Regions from separate parts of the Streptomyces sp. NPDC002209 genome, predicted to be linked through region 2. Evidence: riboswitches for the same ligand, from Rfam matches in the RefSeq annotation. Region 2 holds a riboswitch; the other holds the start of a gene.

Region 1 (8,314 bases), on a different contig from region 2:
CGTGCGTGGGCCAGTTCCTCGCGGAGCCGGTCCAGTTCACGCCGGGTCTCCTCCCCCACCCGCTCGGCGTCGGCGCGCTGCGCCTCCTCGCCCGCGGCGGCCACCAGCTTGACCCAGCCGACCGGCCGCAGCACGTACGCGGCGGCCGCCACGTCCAGCGGGTCCGCGGCGGCGGGGGGCGCACCGGACTCCAGCGCACCGGCCAGTTCGGCCTGCGCCTCGCGCAGCTTCTCGGCGACGCGGCCCCGGAAGACGGCGTCCGCCTCCACGGCCGCGGCCATGGCGTTGCCCGCGAACTTGGCGCGCCGGGTCGGGGTGAACCGGGCGTACTGGCGCAGCTGCGCCGGGAGGTCCGCGACCGTCAGTCCGCCGAAGGCGTCCGAGACGAGCGCGACGACCCGGCGCCGCACGCCTTCCGGCAGCGGGCGGTCGAGCACCTCCGCGGCGTCGCCGGCCGCATCGGCCGGCTCAGCGCCGCTTGCTGGCTCCACAATCCGTCACCCCTACCGTGATCTACCTGTGGGCCCGGCTCCCTCAGGAGTCCGTGCCCGGCCTGTCCACGAGCTCGATCTGGTCCACCGCGTTGCACCACCGGCAGCGGACCGACTCGATGGTCTCATTGACCACCTCGCGCTCCTCGACCTTGGGCTCCCCGGCGAGATCCAGGTGGACGTACTCCACGACCTTCGACGAACGGGTGACGTCGAAACGCGTGAGGTTGCCGCACAGCGTGCAGCGCCACCGGGTGGTGTCGGTCGGCAGGGGAACCGTCATCAGGCCGCTCTCTCCTTCGTAGCTGTTTCAATTAAAGCCGCCGTCTGCGTCAATCGGCGGACCGCAGCACGTAACCCTACGGCCTGCCGGTGCTCCGGGTGGGTCCGCTTGGGTCATGCTCGATCGCATGATCGTAAGGTGGCAGGCCCTTCGGGAGGCCGTGCGGGGCCCGGTGGTCGTCCACGCGCTGATCGCAGGCTGCTGCGTGGTGTTCCTGCTCGGTCCGGCCTCGGGGCTGAACCCCTCGTACGGCACGGGCGAGCGGTTACTGGAGACGGGGACCGCGTACTTCCGGCGCTGGGGGGTGGTCCCGGACGAGCTCTTCACCGGGTCGGCGCGGGCGCTGCTGACCCCGCTCACCGCGTTGTTCGTGCACGGCAGCTGGCTGCACCTGCTCGGCAACATGCTCTTCCTCTACGTCTTCGGCGTGATGACGCAGGAGCGGATGGGCCGACCCGAATTCCTGTCGTTCTACGTCTGTACGGGTTACCTGGCCCTGGCGGCGTACGCGGCGGCCAACGCCTCCTCGGCCCAGACCCTGGTCGGTGCGTCGGGTGCGATCTCGGCGGTGCTCGGGGCCTTCCTGTGCCTGTTCCCCCGCGCGCGGGTCACCAGCCTGTTCCCCTTCCTCCTGTTCCTCCCCCTGCGCTTCCCGGCCTGGATCGTCCTGCTGTTCTGGTTCGGCCTCCAGTGGCTGGCGGCGCACCGCGCGGGCAGCGGCCCGGGGGTGGCGTACCTGGCCCATGTGGTGGGCTTCTCGCTCGGCTTCGTCTACGCGTGGGTGCGGTATCGGCGTACGACTAGAGTGAGGAGACCAGCGACGGCCACCGAGGGAGACAGCCAGCCGTGATCACCGCGATCGTGCTCATCAAGACCAGCGTGGACCGCATCCCCGAGATCGCCGAGTCGATCGCCGCGCTGGACAACGTCAGCGAGGTCTACTCCGTCACGGGAACGTACGACCTGATCGCGCTGGTCCGCGTGGCCCGCCACGAGAACCTGGCGGACATCATCCCGGGCCGCATCAGCAAGATCCCTGGCGTGGAGGCGACGGACACCCACGTGGCGTTCCGCACGTACTCCCAGCACGACCTGGAAGCGGCGTTCGCCATCGGCCTCGACGCGTAGCACCTGCGCGCTCCCACCCCTCAGAGCCCGGGCAGGCTCTCCCCGGCCGCGGCGTCGTTCATCCAGTCGCTCCGGGCGGTCGCCCGGGGACCCGGTCCCGCCCCCACGGCCCACTCCCGTACCCGGGCCCGGTCCCGCCACCAGTCCCGGACCAGCTCCGGGGTCCAGCGGGCGTCGCCGTCGCCGCCGTACGCGCTGAAGGGTTCGCATTCGGCGGCGCAGACCAGGGCGTGGACCTCCGCGGGCGTCCGGGGCCGGCGGTACACGAACTCACTGCCGTACTCGTCCTCGTACATGACGTGGTCGGGCGCGCACTGCCGCCCGGTGAGGCAGGTGTCGGAGTCGGCCGCGCAGAAGGGTCCGGGCACGCTGCGCCAGTCCCGCTGCTCCCACCCGTCGGGCGCCGGCCCGGACCAGTCGCGGCCCACCCGGTCGCCCCGCCACGGCGGATGCGGCTCGCCCGCCATCGCGCGGGCGGTCGGTACCGGGTCCCAGTAGGTCATGATCCGTACCGTCTCACACGGCCGGGACGCAGCGGCCTTCCTCCGTGCGGTACTGCCACTTGGCGCCGTTCGCCACCAGTTCCCGGACGGCCCGCACGAAGCGGTCCACGTGCTCGTCGGGGGTACCCGCACCGAAGCTGACGCGGATCGCGTTCAGCGAGCGCTCGCCCGGGGCCGCCTCGGGGGCTCCGCACTCGCCCTGGGTCTGCGGCTCGCTGCCCAGCAGCGTGCGGACCAGCGGGTGCGCGCAGAACAGGCCGTCTCGGACGCCGATCCCGTACTCCGCCGACAGCGCGGCCGCGAAGTGCGAACTGTTCCAGCCGTCCACGACGAAGGAGATGACGCCGACCCGCGGGGCGTCGTCCCCGAAGAGGGAGAGGATCCGGACGGCCGGGACCTCCGCCAGGCCGCCCCGGACCTTGGCGATCAGATGGCGCTCCCGGGCGACGAGGCCGTCGAAGCCCTCCTCGGTCAGGGCCTTGCAGGCGGAGGCGATCGCGTACACGCCGATGACGTTCGGGGAGCCGGCCTCGTGGCGGGCGGCCGTGGTGTGCCACTCGACGTCGACGCCGCCGTCCGCGCGGCGGGCGACCTTCCGGGAGGCGCCGCCGCCGGCCAGGTACGGCTCCGCCTGCTGCAGCCAGTCCGCGCGGCCGGCCAGCACGCCCGAGCCGAACGGCGCGTACAGCTTGTGCCCGGAGAAGGCCACCCAGTCCACGTCCAGCTCCTGCACGGAGACGGGGTGGTGCGGGGCCAACTGGGCGGCGTCCAGGACGATCCGCGCGCCGTGGGCGTGCGCGGCCGCGGCGAGCTCCTTCACCGGCCACAGCTCACCGGTGACGTTGGACGCCCCGGTGACGCAGACCAGGGCCGGGCCTTCCCCGAGCTCCCGGTCGGCGAGGGCCCGCTCCAGGGTGGCGACGGCCTCGTCCGGGGTGCGCGGGGCGTTGAGGTACGTGACCTGCGCGTCCGTCCAGGGCAGCAGCGAGGCGTGGTGCTCGGTCTCGAAGACGAACACCTGGCAGTCGGCGGGGAGTACGGCGGCGAGCAGGTTCAGGGAGTCGGTGGTGGACCGGGTGAAGACGACCTGGTCGCCGGGGCGGCAGTCGAGGAACCCGGCGACCGTGGCGCGGCTCTGCTCGAAGAGGTCGGTGGAGAGCTGGGAGAGGTAGCCGGCGCCGCGGTGCACGCTGCCGTAGTAGGGGGCGTACGCGGCGACGTCGTCCCAGACCCGCTGCAGGGCGGGTGCGCTGGCCGCGTAGTCGAGGGCGGCATAGGTGACCTCGCCGCCGGTGACGAGCGGGACGGTGACGTCCCGGCCGAGGACCGGCAGCGGCTCGGCACAGGCGGGGTCGAGGGGGGCTGCGGGGGCGGGCACGGCGGCGGTGGCGACGGCGTTCGGGTACGTGGACATGGCGGTATCTCCCGGCAGGACAGGCTGAATGGCTTCGGACGGCCCGTACGCGGGTACGCGGATGCGCGGACGCGCATGCGGCACAGGGGTACGGGAGTTGCCTCGACGCACGGACGGCTGGGGGCCGTGCGGAGGGTGAAGAAGGGGCGGAGCCGCCCTATCGCATTCGCTTGCTCACGGAAAGAGCTCCTCGAGAGACCAGGACCCCTGGTGTCGAGGGATCCGCGCTTGCCGTAGGCCTTTCTGCCTACGACCTGGTCATCACCCGGGGCACCCCGCCACGGAAGGAGGGTTGCCGGACAGCAAGCCGGGGCCTAAACGCTGTCACTCGTGACCTGGTCAGCATCCTGCCACAAGATCCCTCACGCGCAAGACCCCGGTCCGCATGCTGGACCGGGGCCATCTCTTTCACGCCGTTCTGTTCACCGCTGCGCGTTGCCGGCCGCTACGCGTTGCTGGCCGCCACCCAGCGGTCCAGGGCCGCGCGGGCGGCGCCCGAGTCGACGGCTTGTGCCGCCCGGGCGATGCCGGCGCGGATCTGCTCCTCCAGGGAGCCCGTGCCGGGGTCCAGGGCCACCAGGGCCGCCGCCGAGTTCAGCAGCACCGCGTCGCGGACCGGGCCGGTCTCGCCGGCCAGCAGGCGGCGGGCGACGTCCGCGTTGTACGAGGGGTCCCCGCCCGACAGCGCGGAGACGTCGACCAGCCCGATGCCCACGTCGCGCGGGTCGAAGGACTGCTCGTCCACCCGGCCGTCGCGGACCCACCACACCCGGGAGGTGGCGGTGGTCGTCAGCTCGTCCAGGCCGTCGTCGCCGCGGAACACCAGCGCCGAGGAGCCGCGCTCCGCCAGCACGCCCGCCACGATGGGCGCCACCCGCGCATCCGCGACGCCCGTGGCCTGCGCCCGTACCCGCGCCGGATTGGTCAGCGGGCCCAGGAAGTTGAAGGTGGTCCGGATGCCCAGCTCCCTGCGGGCCGCGGCCACGTGCCGCAGCGCGGGGTGGAACTTGACCGCGAAGCAGAAGGTGATCCCGGCCTCCTCCGCGACCTCGACGACCCGCGCCGGACTGAGGTCCAGGTTGACCCCCAGCTTCTCCAGCACGTCCGAGGAACCGCTCGCGCTCGACGCGGCCCGGTTGCCGTGCTTGACCACCTTGGCGCCCGTACCGGCCACCACGATCGAGGACATCGTCGAGATGTTCACCGTCTTGGCCCCGTCGCCGCCGGTGCCGACGATGTCCACCGTCCGGCCCGGCACCTCGATCAGGTTGGCGTGCCCGTACATGGACCGTACGAGGCCGTTGATCTCCGCGACGGTCTCCCCCTTGGCCCGCAGCGCCACCACGAAGCCGGCGATCTGGGCGTCGGTGGCCTCCCCGCGCATGATCCGGTCCATGGCCCAGGCGGTTTCCTCGGCGCGCAGGTCCTGGCCGGTCAGCAGGGCGTCGAGGACGCCCGGCCAGCCACGAGCCGCCACGCTGTCGCCGCCTGCCGGGGTCACAACGTTCATGGTCCGCTCCTGCTGTTGGTCGGCCACCCGGTGTCGGGGTCCAGGTCGAATGGGCAGGGCTCCAGCCTATCCAGCCCCGGGGACGGCAAAGAGCCCCGTCCGGACACTGGACGGGGCTCTCGCCGTGGCGACACCAGGACTGACCGAAATCAGTCCCTCAAGCGGGATCAGTGGTGGCCGTGGCCGCTCTGGATCTCCTTGTACTCCTCCACCGTGGGCTTCGGAATCTGGTTGTTCTCGGCGTAGAAGCCCTTGCTCAGCTTCGCGCGGAGCTTCTCCATGCGGCCGACCTTGCGCTCGACACCGTTCTCGTCGACCGTCGGGCCGATCTCGATCGGCTTGTACTGCTCGTGCGCGGTGAGCGTGTGCAGCTTGCCCTGCGAGAGCGGCTCGTGGACCTCGACGAACTCACCGTGCGGCAGGCGCTTGATGATGCCGGTCTCGCGACCGTGCAGCACCTTGTCGTGGTCCCGGCGCTGCAGGCCGAGGCAGATGCGCTTGGTGACGATGAACGCGAGGACCGGGACGACGAAGAAGCCGATCCGGACGAACCACGTGATGTTGTTGATCGAGAGGTGGAAGTACTGCGCGAACATGTCGTTTCCACCGCCGATCAGCAGCACGATGTACTCCGCGATCCAGGCGACGCCGAAGGCCGTACGGGTCGGGACGTTGCGCGGGCGGTCCAGGATGTGGTGCTCGCGCTTGTCCCCGGTGACCCAGGACTCGATGAACGGCCAGACGGCGATCGCGCCCAGCACCACCGGGAAGATCACCAGCGGGATGAACACGCCCAGGACGAGCGTGTGGCCCCACAGGTTGATCTCCCAGCCCGGCATGGCACGGATCAGGCCTTCCGGCATACCCATGTACCAGTCGGGCTGCGCACCGGTGGACACGTGGTCCGGACGGTACGGGCCGAGCGCCCAGATCGGGTTGATCGAGGCGATCGCCGCGATGGCCGCGATGACACCGAAGACCAGGAAGAAGAAGCCTCCGGCCTTGGCCATGTAGACCGGCAGCAGCGGCATGCCGACGACGTTGTTGTTCGTCTTGCCGGGACCCGCGAACTGGGTGTGCTTGTGGTAGAAGACCAGGATCAGGTGGGCCACCAGCAGGCCCATCATGATGCCGGGCAGCAGCAGGATGTGGATCGAGTAGAACCGGGCGACGAAGTCGCCGCCGGGGAACTCGCCGCCGAAGAGGAAGAACGAGATGTACGTGCCGACGATCGGCACGGACAGGATCGCGCCCTCCATGAAGCGGACACCGGTGCCCGAGAGCAGGTCGTCCGGCAGGGAGTAACCGGTGAAACCGGTGAACATGCCGAGGACCAGCAGCAGGAAGCCGAAGATCCAGTTGACCTCGCGCGGCTTGCGGAACGCGCCGGTGAAGAAGACGCGCATCATGTGCACGACCATGCCCGCGACGAAGATCAGGGCCGCCCAGTGGTGGATCTGCCGGATGAGCAGACCACCGCGGACGTCGAAGCTGATGTCCAGCGTCGAGGCGAAGGCCTCGGACATCGTGACGCCCTGCATCGGCACGTACGAGCCGTGGTACACGACCTCGTTCATGCTCGGGTGGAAGAACAGCGTCAGGTACACACCCGTGAGGATGATGATGATGAAGCTGTAGAGGCAGATCTCGCCCAGCATGAAGGACCAGTGGTCCGGGAAGATCTTGCGCATGTTGGACTTGGCCAGGCTGTAGATGCCCAGGCGGCCGTCCGCCCAGTCGGCTACCCGCTCGCCGGCCGGCGCTTTGCGCTTCGAATCGGTGGCAGTGCTCATCCGCGCTCCCAGAATGCAGGACCGACGGGCTCTTCGAAGTCGCCGAGCGCCTCGAGGAAGCCTTCGCCGTTCACGCCGATCCGCAGCTGCGGAAGCGCGTGGCCGGCCGGGCCGAAGATGACACGGGCGCCGTCGGAGAGGTCGAAAGTGGACTGGTGGCACGGGCAGAGCACGTGGTGCGTCTGCTGCTCGTACAGGCTGATCGGGCAGCCGACGTGGGTGCAGATCTTCGAGTAGGCCACGATGCCCTCGTGGGACCACTCCAGTTCCTGCTTGTCCTTGATGTCCTCCGGCTTGATCCGGACGATCATCACGGCAGCCTTGGCGATCTGCGTCTGGAAGTCGTGCTGCTCCTCCTCCAGGCCCTCGGGCACGACGAAGGTCAGCGAACCGACCTGGACGTCCTCGGGACGCAGCGGCTCCATCGTGTTCTGGTTGATGAGCAGCTTGCCCTTGGCCCACACGGTCTTGCGCAGCTTCTCCTCGGGCAGCGGGCCCAGGTCGCGCATGATCATGAGCGCGGACAGCGGCAGCATGGCCAGCGCGCCCAGCATCGTGTTGCGGATCAGCGGGCGGCGGGCGATGCCCGACTCGTTCGCACCGTCGGCGAAGTCCGACAGGACCTTCGCCTTGACCTCCGGCGGCGCCGCGATCTCGTGGCGCTCGTCGGCGACCTCCACGTCGGACATCAGGGTGCGGGCCCAGTGGACCGCGCCCGCGCCGATGCAGAAGAGGGCGGTGCCCAGGGTCAGACCCAGGGCGAAGTTGAGCGCGCTCACCTTCCCGACGGGGAAGATGTACACGATCTTGTCGACCGGGATGGTCACGTACGAGGCGATGAAGCCGATCGTGGCCAGCATCGACAGCGTGAACAGCATCGCCACGGTGCGCTCGGAGCGCCTCGCGGCCCGCTCGTCGATGTCCTGGATACGGGGCTTGTGGACCGGAAGGCCCGGGTCGGCGAACGGGTCGTCCGCGACTGCTACGCCACCGTGGTGCGCGTCGCCCTGCTCACTCGGCAGGTGCTTCTCTTCGGGAATGTCTTGGCTACTCATGACTTCTTGGCCTTAGCGGTGTGGGCCGCGACCCAGACGGCGACAGCGATCAGCGCACCCAGACCGAAGATCCAGCCGAACAGACCCTCGGAAACGGGGCCGAGGCCACCGAGCTTCAGGCCGCCAGGGCTGACCGA
Region 2 (8,314 bases):
GATGCCGTTGTACGCGTCGTCGTACGTCGTGGGATCGATGTCCAGCATCCGGACACCGGGTTCGGAGACGCCGCGGCGGACCGCCTCCCGGTCCGCCTCCGAGAGCGCCGCGCAGATCCACAGTGCCTCCGGCTGCCGGGCGAGGGCGGCGGAGAGGCCGGAGACGAGGCCGCCCCCGCCGCGCCGGGCGGTGAGCGTGCCGTCGTCGGCGAGGAGGTAGGAGAGCGGGCCGCGGTTCGCTGCAACGAGTACCTGGGAAGCCATGCGGCGAACCTAGCCCGGGGGCTGCCCGCTCAAACGTCAGTTCCCTCACGCCACCCTGCGGCCGGAGTACTCCTTGACCTCGGCCATCGGCGGCCGCTCCTCGGTGTCCACGGCGTACGTGCGCGGCACGAACCCGTTCGGCCCGCGCTCGAACTGCGTCAGCTCCGGACGTACGCGGGCACTCCCCCAGCGGTGGCCGGGGGAGTGCCCGTGCGCGAGCCGCAGCTGCGCCGTGCGGTAGATCGCCGCGGCCATCCGGCCCAGCGCCTGTCCGTCCTGATGGCGGTGGAGCCGTACGCCGACGTCCACCTGGGCCAGCGCGTCCAGCCCGACGGTGTGCAGCGCGTCCACCAGCAGGCCCAGCTCGACGCCGTACCCGACGGGGAAGGGCAGACGTTCCAGCAGGGTGCGGCGCACGGCGTACTCCCCGCCCAGCGGCTGGACGAAGCCGGCCAGCCGCGGCCAGTGGAGATTGAGCAGCGGACGGGCGACCAGCTCGGTCACCCGGCCCCCCTGGCCGGGGGAGCCCCCGAGGGGGCGGTCGTACATCGCCTTGACGAACTGCACGTCCGGCTCGGTCAGCAGCGGGCCGACGATCCCGGACACGAAGACGGAGGAGAAGTCCCGCAGGTCGGCGTCCACGAAGCAGACGATGTCGCCGGTGGTCACCAGCAGCGAGCGCCACAGCACCTCGCCCTTGCCGTGCACGGCCGGGATCCGCGGCAGGATGTCGTCGCGGTGCACCACACGGGCGCCGGCCTTCGCGGCCACCTCTGCGGTCCGGTCGGTGGAACCGGAGTCGACCACGATCAGCTCGTCGACCAGCGGCACCGGCAGCCCGTCGATCAGATCCCGCCGGATCACCTCGACGATGGCGCCGACCGTCTCCTCCTCGTCGAGCGCGGGCAGGACGACGCTGACCGTGGTGCCTGCCGCCCGCTTGGCGCAGAGCAGCTGGTCGAGCGGTCGGTCGGCCGCGGACCAGGAGCGGTCCGCAAACCAGCGCTCCACCTCTTCCAGCACGTTCGGCACTCCCTGTTTCCTCGTTCGTCCTCGGCGGGTTTCAGCCGAAAAGTGATCCATCTCGCGGTTCGGACGGCTGTCTCAACCACCCGGACCTTCCGTTACAGTCTTGAACAACGCGAAGGACCACCGCATGCCGGGGGTCCCCGCGCACAAACGCCCGGACGCGCCATGGAGCGCGCGAACCGGTGCCATACCGCTCATCCAGAGGGGCAGAGGGACACGGCCCGTTGAAGCCCCGGCAACCCTCCAGTCGGTTCTCGCGCCTGCTTGCGGCAGCGAGGTCCCCGGCTAGGGAAGGTGCCAATTCCGTCTCATGGCGAAGTGCGCCATGGGGAAGATGAGGAGAAAGGGCCTCGCCATCATGGCTGCACAGACTGTTGCCACCTCTGTCGATCTCGGACCTGCCACCGGCCTCTCGTGTCGGGAGTGCGGTACCCGCTTCGAGCTCGGACCCATCTTCGCCTGCGTCGAGTGCTTCGGACCTCTGGAAGTCGCCTACGACCTTCCCACCGGGGACCCCGAAGCCCTGCGCGCCGCGATCGAGGCCGGCCCGAACAACATCTGGCGCTACGCCCCGCTGCTGCCCGTCCCCGCGGACGTGGCCTCCAAGCCGAGCCTGAACCCGGGCTTCACCAAGCTCGTGGACGCGGCCAACCTGGCCAAGGAGCTCGGCGTCACCGGCAAGCTGTACGTCAAGGACGACTCCGGCAACCCGACGCACTCCTTCAAGGACCGCGTCGTGGCCATCGCCGTCGAGGCCGCCCGCGCCTTCGGCTTCACCACCCTGTCCTGCTCCTCCACCGGCAACCTGGCCGGCGCCGTCGGCGCCGCGGCCGCCCGGGCCGGCTTCCGCTCCTGCGTGTTCATCCCGCACGACCTGGAGCAGGGCAAGGTCGTCATGGCCGGTGTGTACGGCGGCGACCTGGTCGGCATCGAGGGCAACTACGACGACGTCAACCGCTTCTGCTCCGAGCTCATCGGCGACCCGCTGGGCGAGGGCTGGGGCTTCGTCAACGTCAACCTGCGCCCCTACTACGGCGAGGGTTCCAAGACGCTCGCGTACGAGATCTGCGAGCAGCTCGGCTGGCAGCTGCCCGACCAGATCGTGATCCCGATCGCGTCGGGCTCGCAGCTGACGAAGATCGACAAGGGTCTGCAGGAGCTGATCAAGCTCGGCCTGGTCGAGGACAAGCCGTACAAGATCTTCGGTGCGCAGGCCGAGGGCTGCTCCCCCGTCTCCACGGCCTTCAAGGCCGGACACGACGTGGTCCGCCCGCAGAAGCCGAACACCATCGCCAAGTCGCTGGCCATCGGCAACCCGGCCGACGGCCCGTACGTCCTGGACATCGCGCGCCGCACCGGCGGCTACGTCGAGGACGTCACCGACGAGCAGGTCGTCGAGGCCATCAAGATCCTCGCGCAGACGGAGGGCATCTTCGCCGAGACCGCGGGCGGCGTGACCGTCGGCGTGACGAAGAAGCTCATCGAGAACGGGCAGCTCGACCCGGCGCTGACCACGGTGGTCCTGAACACCGGTGACGGCCTCAAGACCCTGGAGGCGGTGGCCGCGGACAGCGGGCAGACCGCCACCATCCGCCCCAGCCTGGACGCGTTCCGCGCCGCCGGCCTGGTCTGATCTCCCCCCCGACACCCGGAAAGGCAGTAGCGCCATGAGCGTCAACGTCCGCATCCCCACCATCCTGCGCACCTACACCGGCGGCCAGGCCGAGGTCACCGCCGAGGGCGCGAAGCTCTCCGAGGTCATCGCCTCCCTGGAGGAGAACCACCCGGGCATCGCCGCGCGCGTCCTGGACGACCAGGGCAAGCTGCGCCGCTTCGTGAACGTCTACGTCAACGACGACGACGTGCGCTTCGAGGGCGGCCTGGACGCCGTGACGCCGGACGGCGCGGGCGTCTCGATCATTCCCGCCGTCGCGGGCGGCTGCTGACGCAAGAACCCCTGAATTACCCCCTCCGGTAAAAGCGGAGGGGGTAATTCTGCTTGGTTGGGCGCGGTAGGGTTGGGGAAGTCCCCTCCGCTGGACTTGCCCGCCGCATATGAGCGGGTCGTGTGAGGGTTGACATTGAGTCAATATGCAAGCGCGGTATGGGGCTTTGGCGAGATATGCCGGGTCCGAGTTGCCCGCCAATATGCCAAATTTTCACTCTATTTCAATGTATCCCCGTGTCCAGATTTCTCGTCGGATTGACCTGTTGCAGACAGCAGCGGTGCAGATACATTCAGCCCCGGTCGAGGCGTTCCGGCGCAAGTTCTGACCCGGGACCGCGAAGTGCGGTCCTGCGCAAGGGCCAGTAATAGGGGAGTTAGGCATGGCTCAGGGCACCGTCAAGTGGTTCAACGCGGAGAAGGGCTACGGCTTCATCGCGGTCGACGGTGGTGCGGATGTGTTCGTCCACTACAGCGCCATCCAGATGGACGGGTACCGCACCCTTGAAGAGGGTCAGCGGGTCGAGTTCGAGATCTCGCAGGGCCAGAAGGGTCCGCAGGCGGACATGGTCAAGCTCGCCGTCTAGCCCCGGCGCGATCGACCACCGACGCATGACGCACGAGGGTCCACATCCTTGAGGAGGGATGTGGGCCCTCGACGCATGTCCGGGCGCCGGTGCGGGAGCCGGCCCGGCGTTCCCGAAGCCGCTTGCACTCTCGGGGGTCGAGTGCTAATCATTGGCGTTAGCACTCTCCTGCTGAGAGTGCTACTACACAGGACCGGGTCGGTGAGGCCCGCAGGGTCCGGCGGGAAGGAACCGCCGGGCACGCAGGCCGTCCGTCGCGGGCGCGGGCGCGGTCCGGAGCAATCCAACCCTCCCCTCGCGCCGGCGGCGCAGGGGGAACCCCAGTCCTGGAGGACCACTTCAGATGGCCAAGATCATTGCGTTCGACGAGGAGGCCCGGCGCGGTCTCGAGCGCGGGATGAACCAGCTCGCCGACGCCGTCAAGGTCACCCTTGGCCCCAAGGGTCGCAACGTCGTCCTTGAGAAGAAGTGGGGCGCCCCCACGATCACCAACGATGGTGTCTCCATCGCCAAGGAGATCGAGCTCGAGGACCCGTACGAGAAGATCGGCGCCGAGCTGGTCAAGGAAGTCGCCAAGAAGACGGACGACGTCGCCGGCGACGGTACGACCACCGCCACCGTTCTCGCCCAGGCGCTCGTCCGCGAGGGCCTGCGCAACGTGGCCGCCGGTGCCAACCCGATGGCCCTCAAGCGCGGCATCGAGAAGGCCGTCGAGGCCGTCTCCGGCGCCCTGCTCGAGCAGGCGAAGGATGTCGAGACCAAGGAGCAGATCGCTTCCACGGCCTCCATCTCCGCCGCCGACACCCAGATCGGCGAGCTCATCGCCGAGGCCATGGACAAGGTCGGCAAGGAAGGCGTCATCACCGTCGAGGAGTCCCAGACCTTCGGTCTGGAGCTCGAGCTCACCGAGGGCATGCGCTTCGACAAGGGCTACATCTCGGCGTACTTCGCCACCGACATGGAGCGTATGGAGGCGTCCCTGGACGACCCGTACATCCTCATCGTCAACTCCAAGATCGGCAACGTGAAGGACCTCCTTCCGCTGCTCGAGAAGGTCATGCAGTCCGGCAAGCCGCTGCTGATCATCGCCGAGGACGTCGAGGGCGAGGCCCTGTCGACCCTGGTCGTCAACAAGATCCGCGGCACCTTCAAGTCCGTCGCCGTCAAGGCCCCGGGCTTCGGCGACCGCCGCAAGGCCATGCTCGGCGACATCGCCATCCTCACGGGCGGCACGGTCATCTCCGAGGAGGTCGGCCTCAAGCTCGAGAACGCGGGCCTCGACCTGCTCGGCCGCGCCCGCAAGGTCGTCATCTCCAAGGACGAGACCACGATCGTCGACGGTGCCGGTGACAGCGACCAGGTCCAGGGTCGCGTCAACCAGATCCGTGCCGAGATCGAGAACTCCGACTCGGACTACGACCGCGAGAAGCTCCAGGAGCGCCTCGCGAAGCTGGCCGGCGGCGTGGCCGTCATCAAGGCCGGCGCCGCGACCGAGGTGGAGCTCAAGGAGCGCAAGCACCGCATCGAGGACGCCGTCCGCAACGCGAAGGCTGCCGTCGAGGAGGGCATCGTCGCCGGTGGTGGCGTGGCCCTGCTCCAGGCCTCCGCGGTCTTCGAGAAGCTCGACCTGTCGGGTGACGAGGCGACCGGCGCCAACGCCGTGAAGCTCGCCCTGGAGGCCCCGCTCAAGCAGATCGCCGTCAACGGTGGTCTCGAGGGTGGCGTCGTCGTGGAGAAGGTCCGCAACCTGACCGTCGGCTGGGGCCTGAACGCCGCGACCGGCGAGTACGTGGACATGATCGCCGAGGGCATCATCGACCCGGCGAAGGTCACGCGCTCTGCCCTGCAGAACGCCGCGTCCATCGCCGCGCTGTTCCTGACGACCGAGGCCGTCATCGCCGACAAGCCCGAGAAGGCCGGCGCCCCGGCCGGCGGCGGCATGCCGGGCGGTGACATGGACTTCTGATCGGCCCCTGGCTGATCGGCTGTTCTTCGACCGAGGGCGGCACTCCCCACACGGGGGGTGCCGCCCTCGGGCGTTTCAACGCGTCTTAGAAGCCCGAGCTGTCGACCTCGAAGCCGAAGGGGTCCGGGACGGGCAGGGGCGTACCGAAGGGCACCGTCTTGCGGAACTGGTACCCGTGTGGGGAGGGGTCCGAGAAACAGGTGATCTCGGACGCTTGCATGTCGACGACGAGGTAGACGGGGACGAGCTGTCCGTAGACGTCCAGCTTTTCGTGCCAGTCCACGTCTTTCGTGGACACCGAGGTGAACTCGGCCACCAGCGAGAGTTCCGATCCGTCCAGGTGTCTCCCCTCTCCCTTGAAGGCAGAGACGTCGACCACATAGAGATCGGGGCCGTAGGCGCGACCGGCTTCAGGGAACTGGAAGAGGAACGGCGCAATGTCCGCGACGTGACCGTCCGGGGCGTGGGCCTCGAGCTGCTCGCGCAGCGCCCGCATGGGGAGGTAGTAACGCCGCCTGGACCACGGTGACACGATGATCTTCCCCCGGATGAGCTCGGCTTTGAAGCCGTCTGGCGTGTCCATCTCCTCGACCGTGCGCAGGAGCGTCTCGAACGTCGGCGGTGCCGCCTGCTCTATCGGTGTGGCCCGTTCGATCATGATCGTCACCGTTGTCCTCCGCGTGGCGTGCCGTGCACTGGGCGTGAGCCCCGTTCCAGGCTAGCGGCGGGTGGGTGGTCGCGCCCGGGTGCCGAGACGGATCACCACCGAACGTGCGGCTTTTGGTTCACTGGGGGCATGAGCGATCTCTTCGTCAAGATCTGCGGGCTGAAGACCGCGCACGACGTCGACGTGGCCGTGGCCGCCGGGGCCGATGCCGTCGGGTTCGTCTTCGCCGTCGGGAGTCCCCGCACGATCGCCGCCGCCGCGGCGCGCGAGCTCGCGGCGCGGGTGCCGGACTCGGTGCTGACCGTCGGGGTGTTCCGGGGGCAGCCGGTCGAGGAGGTCCGGCGGCTGACCGAGGAGAGCGGCGTACGGGGAGTCCAGCTGCACGGCGACGAGGGCCCGGAGTACTACGAGGCGCTGCGCGCCGAGGGGCGGACGCTGCTGCGGGCCACCGCCGAGCACGTGAAGCGCTGCGGGGAGTACGGGGAGGACCTGCTGCTGCTCGACGCGCCCGACCCCGGCTCCGGCAAGCCGTGGAACTGGGGCTCCGAGGGGTTCACCGCCCCGGAGGGCCATTGGCTGCTGGCCGGCGGGCTGACCCCGCAGAACGTCCGGGAGGCCGTGGGAACCACCGGCGCCTGGGGCGTGGACGTGTCCAGCGGGGTGGAGCGGGAGCGCGGCGTGAAGTCCCCCGACCTGATCCGCGCCTTCATCGAGGCCGCCCGCGGCTGACCGGCCGCTGACGGCAGGGCCTAGGAGACCCCGGCCGAGGCGGTGCCGTCCTCCTCGATGGTCTCGACGCCCGGCAGTGCGGCGAGGGCCGCGACCTGGCCGGGGTTGAGCCGGGCGGCGAAGCCGTGCAGGGCGGTGCGGTAGACGTGGACCGGGGTGACGCCGACCAGCCGCGCCACGTCGGCCGGGTCGAGGTCCCTGCGTACGGTGACGATGTACGAGGGGTGGTCGACGGGGGCCGCGTACGGCACCGGTTCGCGCACGGCGGCCGTGGCCGCCGACACGGGCAGGGCGGAGAAGACGGCCAGTACGGCGACGGCTGCGGGCAGGGCCCGGCTCAGACGGGTACGCATGGGGCGAGGCCATCACGTACAACGGTGCAGGTCAACGAGGTCCACGGGGGTGGCGGGGGCACCGGGGGCGCACCGGCCGTGCGCTCCCTGGTGTGGGGGCGGGCCATACGGGTGATCTTGCGGGAGGCGTGCGGGCCGTACGGGCCGGGACCTCGCACGGCACGGGCTTGACGGCGTAAGGGGACAACCCTTTCTGCAGCGTGCGCGACAGGGCGTGCGGGTGCGGGCACCGGACGATCGGCCAGGCGGTGCACGGCGGTTCAGGACGCGCCCGGGTGGCACCGATGGAAGGGAAGGCCGCCCCCGCAGAGGCATTCGTCCTGGTCGGGGCGGCTCATTCATGCCGACTTCCGTCCCGCCCCTTCAGGGAGTTCCTTCCATGCGCCTGCTCGCACGCCTGGCCGCCGCCGCCCTCCTCACCGTGCCCGCGGTCGCGGCCGGCACGGCTGCCGCCGACACCCCGGAACCGACCCCGGTGCCGCTGCACACCGCCGAGAACGCGGTGCCCGGCCAGTACATCGTGACCCTGGAGAAGGGGCAGGACGCGGCGAAGGTCGCGCAGAAGCTGGGTCTGAAGCCGACGTTCGTCTACACGAAGGCGATGACCGGTTTCGCGGTTCCGCTGACCCCGCTCCAGTTGCAGATCGTGCGGGTGAGCCTCGGGGTGAAGTCGGTCGAGGAGGACGCCGCTGTCCAGTCCATCCCGACGCCGACCAGGACGCCGGGTATGCGGGCGCCGTCCGCGTCGTGGGGCCTGGACCGGATCGACCAGAA

Evidence for each region. A riboswitch is a leader RNA that binds a small molecule or an ion and turns the genes downstream of it on or off. The one in region 2 is predicted to bind S-adenosylmethionine.
Region 1: it holds a riboswitch for S-adenosylmethionine, as region 2 does, so the genes downstream of both, ACFYXK_RS01725 (aminotransferase class V-fold PLP-dependent enzyme) here and thrC (threonine synthase) in region 2, are expected to answer to the same signal.

What each region holds. Positions count from the first base shown of each region.
Region 1 covers NZ_JBIARX010000001.1:361,385-369,698, forward strand. The annotation lists gene ACFYXK_RS01700 (NYN domain-containing protein) at 1-494, opposite strand, end outside; gene ACFYXK_RS01705 (hypothetical protein) at 535-774, opposite strand; gene ACFYXK_RS01710 (rhomboid family intramembrane serine protease) at 902-1,624, shown strand; gene ACFYXK_RS01715 (Lrp/AsnC ligand binding domain-containing protein) at 1,621-1,902, shown strand; gene ACFYXK_RS01720 (hypothetical protein) at 1,923-2,405, opposite strand; gene ACFYXK_RS01725 (aminotransferase class V-fold PLP-dependent enzyme) at 2,419-3,819, opposite strand; SAM riboswitch class IV at 4,039-4,155, opposite strand; gene trpD (anthranilate phosphoribosyltransferase) at 4,265-5,329, opposite strand; gene ACFYXK_RS01735 (cytochrome bc complex cytochrome b subunit) at 5,497-7,122, opposite strand; gene ACFYXK_RS01740 (Rieske 2Fe-2S domain-containing protein) at 7,119-8,177, opposite strand; gene ACFYXK_RS01745 (c-type cytochrome) at 8,174-8,314, opposite strand, start outside.
Region 2 covers NZ_JBIARX010000013.1:42,384-50,697, forward strand. The annotation lists gene ACFYXK_RS24250 (trehalose-6-phosphate synthase) at 1-264, opposite strand, end outside; gene ACFYXK_RS24255 (glucosyl-3-phosphoglycerate synthase) at 310-1,287, opposite strand; SAM riboswitch class I at 1,485-1,634, shown strand; gene thrC (threonine synthase) at 1,652-2,926, shown strand; gene ACFYXK_RS24265 (MoaD/ThiS family protein) at 2,961-3,239, shown strand; gene ACFYXK_RS24270 (cold-shock protein) at 3,622-3,825, shown strand; gene groL (chaperonin GroEL) at 4,169-5,791, shown strand; gene ACFYXK_RS24280 (Uma2 family endonuclease) at 5,877-6,449, opposite strand; gene ACFYXK_RS24285 (phosphoribosylanthranilate isomerase) at 6,588-7,187, shown strand; gene ACFYXK_RS24290 (protease inhibitor I9 family protein) at 7,208-7,540, opposite strand; gene ACFYXK_RS24295 (S8 family serine peptidase) at 7,920-8,314, shown strand, end outside.